DNA from 2 places in the Alteromonas sp. 4NS20-0143 genome. Region 1 is predicted to be linked to the other one. Evidence: predicted binding sites of a transcription regulator. Region 1 holds the regulator's gene; the other holds the start of a gene.
The links. The regulator FNR, encoded in region 1, switches genes on or off when oxygen is low (the NO sensors DNR and NnrR bind a similar motif). The targets are predictions, from matches to a motif close to TTGATCTAGATCAA.
Positions count from the first base shown of each region.

Region 2: AC27HD_RS16550 (OmpW family outer membrane protein) is a predicted target of FNR. The motif match lies at 2,751-2,764, and genes of this name have one in related genera.

Region 1 is NZ_BAAJLR010000001.1:499,501-506,248, forward strand. It holds gene AC27HD_RS02125 (patatin-like phospholipase family protein) at 1-250, opposite strand, end outside; gene ttcA (tRNA 2-thiocytidine(32) synthetase TtcA) at 251-1,204, opposite strand; gene uspE (universal stress protein UspE) at 1,384-2,307, opposite strand; gene fnr (fumarate/nitrate reduction transcriptional regulator Fnr) at 2,425-3,165, opposite strand; gene AC27HD_RS02145 (sulfite exporter TauE/SafE family protein) at 3,213-3,872, opposite strand; gene ccoS (cbb3-type cytochrome oxidase assembly protein CcoS) at 3,859-4,074, opposite strand; gene AC27HD_RS02155 (heavy metal translocating P-type ATPase) at 4,076-6,463, opposite strand; gene AC27HD_RS02160 (FixH family protein) at 6,463-6,748, opposite strand, start outside.
Region 2 is NZ_BAAJLR010000009.1:150,084-156,831, reverse strand. It holds gene AC27HD_RS16565 (gamma carbonic anhydrase family protein) at 1-206, shown strand, start outside; gene aroE (shikimate dehydrogenase) at 475-1,326, opposite strand; gene AC27HD_RS16555 (group II truncated hemoglobin) at 1,325-1,756, shown strand; gene AC27HD_RS16550 (OmpW family outer membrane protein) at 1,964-2,638, opposite strand; gene hemF (oxygen-dependent coproporphyrinogen oxidase) at 2,945-3,877, opposite strand; gene tsaC (L-threonylcarbamoyladenylate synthase type 1 TsaC) at 3,874-4,479, opposite strand; gene AC27HD_RS16535 (DNA topoisomerase family protein) at 4,503-5,045, opposite strand; gene AC27HD_RS16530 (DUF494 family protein) at 5,146-5,622, opposite strand; gene dprA (DNA-processing protein DprA) at 5,624-6,748, opposite strand, start outside.

The DNA.
Region 1 (6,748 bases):
GTCCGCTGGCTAGGCCGCCTCTGCGCAGCCCAACGCCCATGAGGGCTAACACCTGCCAATCACTAAGGGAGCAGGCCCACTCTTTAAGACCTTCAAGCTTACCACTTGAATACGCGGCGCCTACGTACGCACCAATAGAACAACCTGCCACAACATCAATCTTAATACCTAGTTTTTCTAGTGCTTGTATAATACCAATGTGGGTCCAGCCTCTCGCTGCACCCGCTCCTAAAGCGAGTCCAATTTTCATCTATTGAGGTTCCATAATGTTGATGATGTCGATAGTGTCTGCTGCCTCGGCTGACTGGTCACTTTCTGGCTTTTCAAAAGTGGGCTCGTCAAAGCCAATGTCGCCATCTTTCACAGGGCCATCATGTGTAGTTATTGATTGAAAGTCGTATAAGTTACTGTCAACTAAATGGGATGGCGCCACATTCTGAAGGGCACTAAACATAGACTCAATTCGTCCAGGAAAGCGCTTATTCCAATCTTGAAGCATGCCCTTAATATGCTGACGCTGTAAATTATCTTGTGAGCCACACAAATTACACGGGATAATAGGAAAGTCAGACAGTGTAGAGTATTCTTGTATGTCGCTTTCAGTGCAATACGCCAAGGGGCGTATAACGATATGCTCGCCGTTATCACTGACTAGCTTAGGCGGCATAGACTTGAGCTTACCACCGTGAAACATATTGAGGAAAAACGTTTCAAGCATGTCATCTCGGTGATGGCCTAACGCTATTTTGGTCGCCCCAAGCTCTTTTGCTGTGCGATACAAAATAGCTCTGCGCAGCCTAGAACATAAAGAACACGTGGTTTTGCCCTCAGGAATCTTATCTTTCACGATAGAGTAGGTGTCTTCTTCTACTATCTGATAGGCTACGCCTAAGCTGTTTAAATATTCATGAAGAATATGCTCTGGAAAGCCAGGTTGTTTTTGGTCTAGGTTCACTGCCACAATATCAAAGTGAATAGGGGCGGCGCGCTTCAAAAACATAAGAATATCGAGCATGGTGTAACTGTCTTTACCACCTGACAGACATACCATCACTTTGTCATTCTCTTCAATCATGCCAAAGTCGGCTATGGCTTTACCCACATTGCGACGAAGACGCTTTTGCAGTTTATTGAAATTGTGTTTTTGCTTACTTTGCGCTGCAGCAGAGGACGGCGATTCAGCGCCGTTTGTGCCTAAACTCATAATTAACTAACTTAGTTTGTGTGAAAGCCGCCATTATACAATAAAGCGGCTTTTGTTAACTATGCTTGTGTACGTTAAATATCTTCGCTTACAGTTTCATTACGCCCTGTTACACACGGTCGCTATTTTTTAGCGATTTCTCAGCGTAAATAGCGGGCACCTTGAGGCATTTGTCAGCACTACACGGTATAGGGCGACACAAATCCGTTAGGCTTTATGGCTAACACGTCGCAATTTAGCGCATCAATAACATGTTCTGCGGTATTGCCAATCAGCGCCGCCGATATGCCAACCCGCCCAACGGTGCCAATGATCACCAGCTCAGCATCTATCTCTTTAGCAACTTGTGGGATAACACGTTCAGGTAACCCTTCTTTTACAATACATTTGTTAGGGGCAATGTCGTGTTTTGCTGCATGGGCATTCATTTCATCAAGATGATGATTTTTAACCGCGCTGTGGTACTTCTCCGAATCAAACTCGGGAACCTCTATGGCAATGTTGAGCGGAGTAGCGGGGTAGCTATTGACCAGATTAACATGGCCTTTTAGCAGCCGAGCATATTCATTGGCAATGTCGGTTATTTTGTCATTCAGGGCTGCGTGTTCTTCATCTTCGCTGCCCACGTTTACCGCCGCAATAATTTCACCATTTTCAGGCCAGTCATGGTCTTTTACTAACAACACTGGGCGAGGGCACTTTCTCATGAGATGCCAGTCGGTTGGCGTGAATATAACAGAAGCTAGGTCGTCGTGATTTTTTGTTGCTTTGACGACTAAGTCGATTTGGTTGTTAAGCGCATAATAAATGATGGATTCGTACGCTTTATTGTTCCACTCAACCACTATGTCGATATTGGAAAAACCTTGCTCTTTGAGCTGCTGTGACAGTCGCTTAGATTGGTCTTTAGTGACAGCATCGCGCATAGTATCGCGCTCGTCAGGGCTTAGCATGGTGGTCATATCGTAAGATAGGTCGTACACAACCATTAGCGCAGTAACCGTTGCGCCTGTTTTTTGGGCAACCTCGAGAGCGCGGCTTAACGCAGGTTGGTTGTCACGCTCAGCATCGACTACCGCTAAAATGTGATTACACTCAATCATAACTTCTCCTTCCTATGAAGCTCTTCATTAAGTGTAATAGACAATAGGGAAAACGTGGCTTGTTTTAGATCAAAATTTTAACAAATTTGTCAAAGCCTTCTACCACGTTAACGTGCGCTAACCATTGCAAACAATGCTCGGCCCTTTAAGGGCGGTGACTTTGCCGTCGATAGCATCAAAATCGAGTATGGTGATCAGTTTGCCATCCACTTTAATTAACCCTTCTTTTTGAAAACGACTCAGTAACCGACTGATAGTCTCAATAGTCAGGCCTAAGTAATTCCCAATTTCGTTGCGAGTCATGGTTAGGTGAAACTCTCGGTGAGAGAAACCACGCTCTTCAAAACGCTGAGACAAGTGAGATATAAAATAAAGCAGGCGTTCTTCAGCAGTGCGTTTATTGAGCATCATGATCATATCGTGATCTTGCTTTATTTCAGCGCTCATAAAACTCATGATTTGATGGCGAAGCTTGGGAAACTGAACAGACATTTCATCAAGGGTGTCGTAGGGAAGCTCACATACCATGGCCGTTTCTAGCGCCTGGGTGTAGCTTTGATGTCTACTTTCGCGAAGCGCATCGAAACCCACAATATCACCAGGGAAATGAAAACCGGTTATTTGTTCTTCACCATCTGAATTAGTCACAAATGATTTGAACGATCCGGTTCTTACTGCAAATAATGACGTAAACGTGTCGCCGTTATTAATTAATGTGTCACCTTTGTGCAGCGGCTTTTTGCGTTCGATGATGTCATCGAGAGATTCAATCTCGGTCTTATTCAACGCCACTGGTAAACACAAGTGACTGAAGCTGCAGTTTTGGCAGTGGATAGAGAATCCGCTTCCTTTGCTCATAATTTCTATTCTCTGTAAGTTCACACCCCTAAATGGTACAACATCATTTAGGATAATGCGCTATAAATAAGATAAGCTGCATATAAGGCCATGGCAATGGCGATGCATTGTCGAACAGCACTATGCTTAAACCCCTGAATAATATACTGGCTACTGGTGCTTACAGCAAGCAAGGTTGGCAGTGTACCCAGCCCAAAACACAACATGATACCAGCGCCTTGAACCGCTGAGCCCGCCGCGAGAGACCAGGTTAAGGTGGAGTAAACTAGGCCACACGGCAACCACCCCCAAATAAACCCATAGGGTATGGCACTAAAAGGGGTTTTAAAGGGGAGAAAGCGTTTTGAAACCGGCTGGATATAGCGAAATAAATGTTTGCCCACACTCTCAAGCGCCGTAAGCCCTGTCCACCATTTTCCTAAATAGCATGCCAATAAAAATACCATAACAGCACTTAAAATGGACAACGCATAACTGGCCACGGGCACAAAGTCGGAGGCCATTTTGCCTAAGGCGCCGGTGATTGCACCTGCAAGGGTGTAACTAATAATACGACCAATGTTGTAGGCAAGAGTGAAGGGAAGTGCAGGTTTATCTTTTGGCGTTACCATTCTAAGCGCCGATACAATGCCACCGCACATTCCAACGCAGTGCACGCCGCCGGCTAAGCCAATCAAAAATGCAGAAAAGTAATTAATCTGATCCATACTTATCTTGTTCTTGTTGAAGCTTTTTGCGTTGTTCGGCCAGCTTCTTCTCTTCTGGCGGTAAGTCGTCATCAAACAAAATGCTGTAACCTTGTCGGTCTAAGTCTTCAAATTGATTTGATTTAACAGCCCAAAAAAAGATAACGATCGCAAGAGCAACAATGATAATCGCAATGGGAATTAAGACATAAATAATGCTCATGTTATTTGCTCAATAATCGTGTTGAATTTGTAACCACAATGATACTGCTTAACGACATACCTACAACAGCCACCCAAGGGGAAAGTAAACCCGAAACGGCAAAAGGTAGAATGATAATGTTATACAGCACAGACCAACCAATGTTTTGGCGAATTTTTTTCCGGGTTTGGTGCGCTGTATCGATAAGCGCCGGTACAGACAATAACTGATCGCCCAACAAGATGACATCTGCAGCGGTTTTAGCCACATCAGTGGCGTTACCTACTGCCACTGCAACGTCGGCACTGGCCAATACTGGCGCGTCGTTAATGCCATCGCCCATCATCATCACCTTTTTGCCTTGTGACTGAAGCGTTTGAACCTCCGCGTATTTCTGTTCAGGAGTAAGGCCACCCAAGGCCACGGATACTGGCAGTGAGGCAGTAAGGTCGTCTACGTTTTGCTGCGTGTCTCCACTAAGCACTACCAACAGGTTTGTTAAAGCCAAAGCATCTAGGGTCGATTTGGTATCATCACGCAGCGTATCGCTTACTTCAAATGCTGCAACCAGTTTCCCTTTTGTCGCTAAATATACATTGGCGGCAATGGGAATACTTTCGTTACTTGATGAGTTAACACCGCAAAAGATAGCTGAACCCATTTCAAAGGCAACGCCGTTGACTTCGCCACTTATTCCGCCACCGGGTGTCACGGTAAATTGAGAGACCTTATGCTTAATGTCATCAGAAAATGCGTGTGCGATAGGGTGCTCAGAGCGTGATTCTAGTGCCGAGGCAATTTCCCAGGCCCGCTGACTGTCTACACCCTGCGCATACCAGCTATGTCGAAGGCTAAATTTACCTTGGGTAAGCGTACCTGTTTTGTCTAAGGCGACTGTATCAATTGTGGTAATTTGCTCGAGAGCGTCGGCTCGCTTTAGCAAAATGCCTTGTTTGTTCAATTTGGCCATTGCACAAGTTAAAGCTGAAGGCGTTGCTAAACCTAATGCACACGGGCAGGTAGCAACAAGCACAGAAATGGTGATCCAAAACGCATCTACATTGCCGGTATAGGTCCAATAGGCATAAGTGAGCAATGCAATGAGTAACACCGATACCACAAAGTAGCGAGAGAACTCATCAGCAAGCTGTGCCGCCTTTGGCTTGCTGGCCATGGCGCTTGCCTGCAAACGCATTATTTGATTAACCAGCGCATTCTTAAGGGTATTTGTTACGACAACGGTTAATGAACCGTCTTTGCATATCGTGCCGCCATACACTGTGCTTTTCTCATGTTTCATCACGGGGTTAAATTCCCCGGTCAGCATGGACTCATCCACCGACGCATTGCCATCAGTAACATAGCCATCGATAGGAATAGTTTCCCCAGGCTTTATTAGCACCACATCATCTTTAGACAGTTGCTTGGCTAAGCATTCGATCACGCTTCCGTCGGCTTCTAATTTGGATGCAGAAACGGGTATGTACTGCATCATATTTGCTGAAATCTGCGCCGCACGATGCCTGCTTCTATGTTCTAAAAACCGGCTTAACAGCAGCAAAAAGATAAACATACAAATAGATTCGAAGTACACCTCTCCCTGTTCTAGCAGGGTTGAACGAATACCTGCTATATAGGTGCCAAAAATAGCGATGGTAACGGGCACGTCCATATTGACAGTTTTGGCGCTTATTGCTTTTAATGCGCCCAAGTAAAATGTGCTTCCGGAATACAAGACCACTGGCGTGGTAAGTGTAAGCGCCACCCAATAAAAGTATTGGCGGGTTTCTAATTCGATAGCGCCAAACCAATCAAAATATAGGCCTGTCATCAGCATCATAACCTGCATGGTCATAATACCGGCTAACCCAAGCTTTTTAATAAAGACTTTTTCTTCGCGCTTGTAACTGGCCTCGTGCTCATCAGGGTGAAAAGGGGAGCCGGAATAGCCGATGCGCTTTAACGTGGATAGAATTTGGCTTAATTTAATGACTGAGGCAGACCAAGTTACTAAGGCACGGCGTTCCTGTACGTTTACCGCGACTTGCTTAATACCGTCTACTTTGGATAGCTGCTTTTCAATTAACCAACCGCAAGCAGCACAGGTGATACCCTCAAGAGTTAACTGTATTTGTTTATGCTTGCCTTCGTCGTAAACGAATTCATCTTGAAGCGTTGGATCATCAAACACTTTTAACCTGTCTAAGGTGTCGAGAATGCTATCGTCAGACTTTTGCGCAGGTTCGGTTCTAAACTGATAATAGTCTTCTAGGCCATTGCTTACAATGGCCTCAGCAACCGCTAAGCAGCCAGGGCAGCACATTTGTCTGGTTTGGCCTAAAATGACGGTTTCAAAACGTTTGTCGTCATCATTGGGTAAACCACAGTGATAACAGGTAGCTTCGCTCATTACGGGTTAAACTTTATAACATTAGTAGTAGGCAATATGAGTGTATTTTGGATTTTCCATGCTTCGTCCACGGGTGTCAGCGAAACCTGCCATTTACCGTCTAAATTCGCTTCTATAAATCCACGATAAATACCGTTGGCGTCACGGCTAAGTAGGGTGCTTACATCTTTATCTTCTAAGGTCACGTGGTAAAAGTTCAGCTTAAGCGCATTGCCCTCTGCTGGAATACCTGAGTGAAATTCTAATGCAATGCTGCCATCTTTAATGGTGAGATCGGAGGTCATG
Region 2 (6,748 bases), on a different contig from region 1:
TGGACGGAGCAATTGTCGAAGACGATGTGTTTATCGGCGCAGGGACTTTAGTGCCCCCTAATAAGCGATTAGAAAGTGGTTATCTTTATGTCGGCAACCCTATGCAAAAGAAACGCCCATTAAAAGACAGTGAGTCAGCCTTCCTAAAACAGTCTGCGATTAATTACGTTATGTTAAAAGACGAGTATATAGAGGATAGCCTCTAGGTAGTTACAGCACAGACAAGTATCTACCTTGTAAGCGAGATGCTTCTTAACAAGAGCCCGCAACAAAAATAATTAACAAGCATCTATACAAAGGGGCGTTCAGCAAACGCCCTTTTATAAATACACTTTGCAACGGTATTAGCTTAGAAAGAGTGAACCATATTAGTGAGTCTCTATTTTGTATCACAGCGTTTAATCGAAACGCGTTAGTGAAGCGATGTATAGAAACGTCCTGTTAATGCTAGGTACTTCACTCTTTCAAGACTTTCTACGAATTCTCTATAAGTTCTCGCAACTTCTTCACCACAGTATTGGTGTCTGGTTGCTTTGAAGTCCAAATAGTAAAAGCAGCAGCTGCCTGCTCTACTAGCATACCTAACCCGTCTAAACTTTTTGGTACGCCATGAGACCTTGCCTCTCGCATGAACACTGTTGGAGAGTTCTTATAAACCATATCATAGACCACATCACATTCTTCTAACAACGCCGCAGACATAGCACAAGGTAACTCGCCATCCAGACTAGCCGCAGTAGAGTTAATAATAATATGGGGTCTTACATTGTTAACATCTTCTAATGTGACTACCTCTATATTGGAGTGCCCGGTTTCATCTGCCACCTGCTGTGCTTTCTCCTTGGTTCTATTGGCAATAGTTAATTGCGCAATAGAGGCTTCTATCAAAGGTGATATCACGCCTCGCGCCGCACCACCGGCCCCAATTAACAGCACCCTTTTATTTTTAAGCTCGATGTGATTATTTAAAAGGTCGTTTACCAGCCCAATTCCATCGGTGTTAAAGCCTTTTATATTGTTTTTTGCATTAGTCTCATTACTGCCATTATCAACCTTCATCAGTGTGTTTACTGCTTTGGCATCCTTCGCAGCCTGATCGTCGACCACCGCCATATTGAATGCATCTAGCTTAAACGGCATGGTGACATTACAACCTACTGCGTCTGGCTGTGACAAAAAAGACCTCGCCTTTGCGATAAAGCCCCCCTCTGGTGCTAATATTTTTTCATATGAAATGGCTTCATCACATTGCTGAGCAAACATTTGATGAATGGTTGGTGATAAACTCTGCTCAATAGGGTTTCCAAATACGGCGAATTTTTTCATGGGAATACGTGACTTCTTTAATACAAAACGAAAAGGCGACAATAAGGTCAATGAGACTACACCATATTATCGCTTAGGTGGAGAAGATAAGGTTCGAGAATTAGCCAACCGGTTTTACGATATCATGGAGACCGATCCGATAGCATCAGAGTTATTGGCTATGCACCCCATGCCTTTAGATAAAATTAGGCATGTCTTCTTTCTTTATTTAAGTTTATGGATGGGAGGGCCTGATGATTATCAACAGCAATTCGGTCATCCTAGATTAAGAGCTCGCCACTTACCGTTTTCTGTCACGCCAAATTTAAAAGCACAGTGGATATACTGTATGAGGAAGGCAATGTTTGCCACCACCGATGATATTTTGCTCGCCAATCAGCTGCTTCAGTCGCTAGACCAATTAGCAGAACATATGATCAATTCAAAATAAAAAAGCGCGTTATCGTTAGGCTGTGTTGACCTAATAATAACGCGCAAGTCTTCTTTTGACGATGAGGCTCTTATCGGCTTTTTCGTAGTGCAATGCTTCGCTTTAAAAATCCACGCTTTTACTTGGAATGCTGCTGCAAGGTACGTTACTACAAGAGTTGCAATTACAAGCTAAGCTACCACTAGAGTTACTATTATATAAAACTACCTAAAAGGTATAGCCCACAGATATAGTGTAAACCCAAGGGTCAATTTCAATATCTTCAACCGCACCTCTTGCATCGCCCACGTTAAAAGTTGCTTCAGTATCAATATCAATAAAGCGCACCGATGCATTCACATGCCAACTGTCATCAACGATATAATCCATACCCACCTGTGCTGATAACCCAAAAGAATTATCAAGAGATAAGTCGTTCAATCCAGCTTCGCTATTAGCCGATGTAAATTCTTCATCAAAGATAAAGGTATAGTTGATTCCCGCTCCTACGTAGGGCTGAAACGCTGAGCTAGCATCATTGAAGTAATAGTTTGCGGTAAGAGTAGGAGGTAGGTGCGTGACTTCACCAAGTTGGTTACCTGTACCTAGTGGGTCTGCTACCGAAAATTCGACGTCGTGTTTAAAGGGCGTGGCCGCTAGTAATTCAATATTAATATTGTCAGTAATAAAATACGCGATATTGAGACCCAGCTGAGTATCGTTACCGATATTTAGGGCAACACCTAAGTCTGCGCCACCCGCTAAAATATTTGAAGTAGACTCGTCAGGTGCGACTGTCGTTAAACCACCGCGAACGAGTAAATCACCCTGCTGATGAGCATTAGCAAAAGGGGCAATAGCTGCCAGAGTAAGACAAAGTGCTGAAAGAGTATGTGTACGCATTGTGTGTCTCTTGTGTGTTTAAATAAGATGACGCCACTTTACCCACTTTGGTACACAAGGAATTGATCTAGCGCAATATACCTAGTTCGCTGGACGAACATAGCAGCGCAGGTTGATGTAGATCAAACACCGTCGATAGACTCTTTATTTGTACTGCCCCCAAGATAACCAATGACTCGGTTATTTTCACCTGTAACGCTTGTCGCATTGAGTGGGCTGCGCTATGTCGCATTTTAATTAGCCCTACACTCAACCCCCCACTCAGCCCCGCACTCAGCCCTCCAACTAACCTCACGTCGTGGATGCTCACCAATTTGTTGGCTTTAACCAATCGGTAAGTTTTGATTCTGCGCTACCTGGTGACGGTGAATAACAGTATTCCCAGCGAGCTAATGGGGGCATCGACATCAAAATTGATTCAGTCCTTCCTCCTGTCTGCAAACCGAACAGCGTGCCACGGTCGAATACTAAGTTGAATTCAACGTAGCGCCCTCGTCGGTATAGCTGAAATTCACGCTCTCTTTCACTGTATGCAGTATTTTTACGTCGTTCAATAATGGGCACATACGCATCAATATAACCATTACCCACTGCTTGCATAAAGGCAAAAGACTGGTCAAAACCCCATGCATTAAGGTCATCGAAAAAGAGCCCGCCTACACCACGAGTCTCATTGCGATGCTTCAAATAAAAGTAATCATCGCACCACTCTTTGTACTTTGGATAGACGTCTTCACCAAAGGGCGCGCAGAGTTTTTTAGCAGTATCGTGCCAGTGTTGAACGTCTTCTTTAAACGGGTAAAAAGGCGTTAGGTCGAATCCACCACCAAACCACCATATTGGAGATTCACCCTCTTTCTCGGCTATAAAGAATCGTACATTGGCATGGGAAGTAGGGATGTAAGGGTTATGTGGATGAATGACAAGTGATACACCCATTGCCTGAAAATTTCTGCCGGCTAGCTCTGGTCGATTAGCGGTTGCAGACGCAGGCATTTGACTACCAAAAACGTGTGAAAAATTCACACCGCCCTGCTCCACTACAGCCCCATTTTTCATCACGCGAGAACGGCCACCGCCGCCTTCTTCTCGCACCCAGCTATCTTCGGTAAATTGCCCTTTTCCATCGGCCAACTCTATGGTTTGGCAAATTGTGTCTTGAAGATTTAATAAATACGCTTTAACTGTTTCAATAACATCGGCTGCCTTTTTACCATCAAGTAATTGTGCTGGCTTCATGATCTTATTATTTCTCCCGTATCACCGTCTCTAATTGTACTTGGTTTTTTATTGCCACCAACTTCACCATTTACGTAAGTAACACTGTCTTCAAATACGCTTCTCGCATCTTCAATAGAAAGTGTAGGTGATTGTCCTGCTAAGTTTGCACTTGTAGATACAATGGGCTTACCAATCTTGTTGCATAAGTCCGCAACCAATGGATGATTAGTCACACGCACTGCTATTTTATCGTGCGAGCCTGTAATCCAATACGGTGCTGTCTTCGACTTTGGCAGCAGCCACGTTATAGGACCTGGCCAACTTGAAAAGATGTCAGTACGCCTGTGCTGTAATACCGCTTCGTCATTTACGTAAGGCAGTAGCTGACTATAGTTGGCCGCTATAAGAATAACGCCTTTCTCAACAGAACGTTGCTTAGTTTGAAGCAGTAACTCCACAGCTTCTTTATTATCGGGGTCGCATCCAATGCCCATAACGGCTTCAGTTGGGTAAACCAATAACTTACCAGCATGAAATGCTTCCACAACAGGATCAGCCGAGGTCTGCTCGACCTCAACTGGATTGTATATATCCACTTGCCCTTTTTGGGTATCAGACATTTATAGTTATCTCTAGGTGGTGATTATTGTTTAAAGCCGCACGATGGTTGAGGGCAAACATATTGACCTTTCTTATCAATCAATACGCCCCAACCACACTCTGGACATTGCTCATTGACTGGCTCGAAATTTAGCACATATCGGCATTTAGGATAATGATTGCACGCAAAAAATTGCTTTCCAAACTTGCTGGTGCGAGAAATTAGTTCGCCTGACTGACACTTAGGGCAGCGAACTTGGGTTTCTTCCTGCTGCTTCAACGGGGCGATAAAGTGACACGAAGGAAAGTTAGTGCAACCGATAAACATGCCATAGCGGCCTTTTTTGATCCCGAGTTCTGATTGACAGTCGGGACACGCTACGCCGTCTAACGTTTTAAGGAGAGCGGTTTGATTGTCATGTAACGGTTTACTGAAGTGACACTCAGGATATGCGGTACACCCCATGAAAGGGCCGGTTTTACTATTTTTTATATGAAGTGGCTTACCGCATTCAGGGCAGTCACCAAAGCTTTCTTCTAATGCGTGCTCATGAGCAGAAAATAACGAGTGGTCAATTTTAGACATGATGGTTTATAACACACACTTTGAAGCGTTCTCTTTGCTAAGCAGGCATTGTAGGCACAGTACCTGCAAAGAGAGCCCTAGGAATAATAACGCATGTAGATTAATGTAAAACACCATCTGGCTCTTCGAAGAGTAAATCTTCCATTTGCGCATAAGCCTTTTCTTTACCCGGCACATTGAACAGAACCATCAATACTACCCACTTTAAGTCTTCTAAACAGAACTCGTTAGAATCAATTTCCATAACGCGGTCTATTACCATTTCACGGGTAGATGCATCGAGCACATTCACTTGCTCAAGAAACATCAGAAATCCTCTACATTCCACGTCCAAGCGCATTTGCTCTTCATGGGTATAGATTCGACTTAAGCTTGTATTAATCCCTTTGCAAAAGTAAGGCTTGATGTCTGTCTCTTGCAGGGCGGCTAACTTTTCTAGCCATGCTAGCGCTTTATATATTTCATCGTGATGAAAACCTGCGCGCACGAGCTCGTCGGTCAATTCGTCTTGATCGACACGAATTTCAGTCTCACTATGGATGAAATTTTCAAACAGATACATGAGGATATCGAACATTTTATTTGCCCCTCAATTTAATGTAACCGCCAGGGACAGCAGTTACTAAACCGCACAACTCGTATTCTAATAATAATGCCATTGCCTGCTGTACAGGCATGGAGCCGCGCTGCGCTATAACATCTATTGCGGTAACGTCGTAATCCACACTAGCTAATAATTTGTCAGTTGCCAAGCTATTCACTTCACTTTTTTCATTCTCAACATTCAGGATATTCCTCGTACACAAGGGCTCTATAGCAAGTTCGTCAAAGATATCATCGACGTTAGTCACTAATTTAGCGCCCTGCTGGATTAACCAATGGCAACCCTCAGAATAAGAATGATATACGCTTCCGGGAATGGCAAAAACATCTCTCCCTAGATCTGCGGCCAAATTCGCCGTAATCAAGGTGCCACTTTTAATTTTTGCCTCAACCACCAGCGTTCCGAGCGATATTGCAGCAATTAATCTATTTCTTCTTGGGAAATGCCAGGCTTTAGCGGGTACACCGGGGAAGAACTCTGTGATAACAGCGCCTTCAGCATTAATTATATCAGCATGTAATGGCCTGTGTTTATAGGGGTAAATTGTATCTGGCCCTGTTCCCATTACGGCGATTGTTTTGCCTACCCCTTTAAGCGCACCTTTATGGGCTGCGGCATCAATTCCTAACGCCATACCGCTAGTTACCGTTATTCCTGCATCAGCTAGTGCTGTTGCCATTTCTTCAGCGATGCTTCTTCCCTGATGGCTAGCACGGCGGCTTCCCACCATTGCGACTTGAGGCTGTTGCAAAAGCAGCGGATTTCCAATGACAAAAAGAACAAGCGGAGGGCTATCTAACGTTTTGAGCATCTCTGGATACTCACAACACCCAAACGTTATTATATGTCGCTCTGTTTCTGCATCTAACCACATCAGTGCTTTTTTAACTGATTGTTCAGAAATTTTGTCAAATAAGAGGGTTGCAGTTTTTGGCGCGCTTTTTAGAAAAGAGGCTTTGCTTGTAGATGTAAGAAGCGCTTCTGGATTGCAGTTAAGCTCACTTAGTAATGTCAGCCATTTTTTTGTAGCAACGCTGTATGCCGAGGCCAGACGTATCCACGCCATTGATTGTGCTGTGATAGATGCAGAATTGTGATG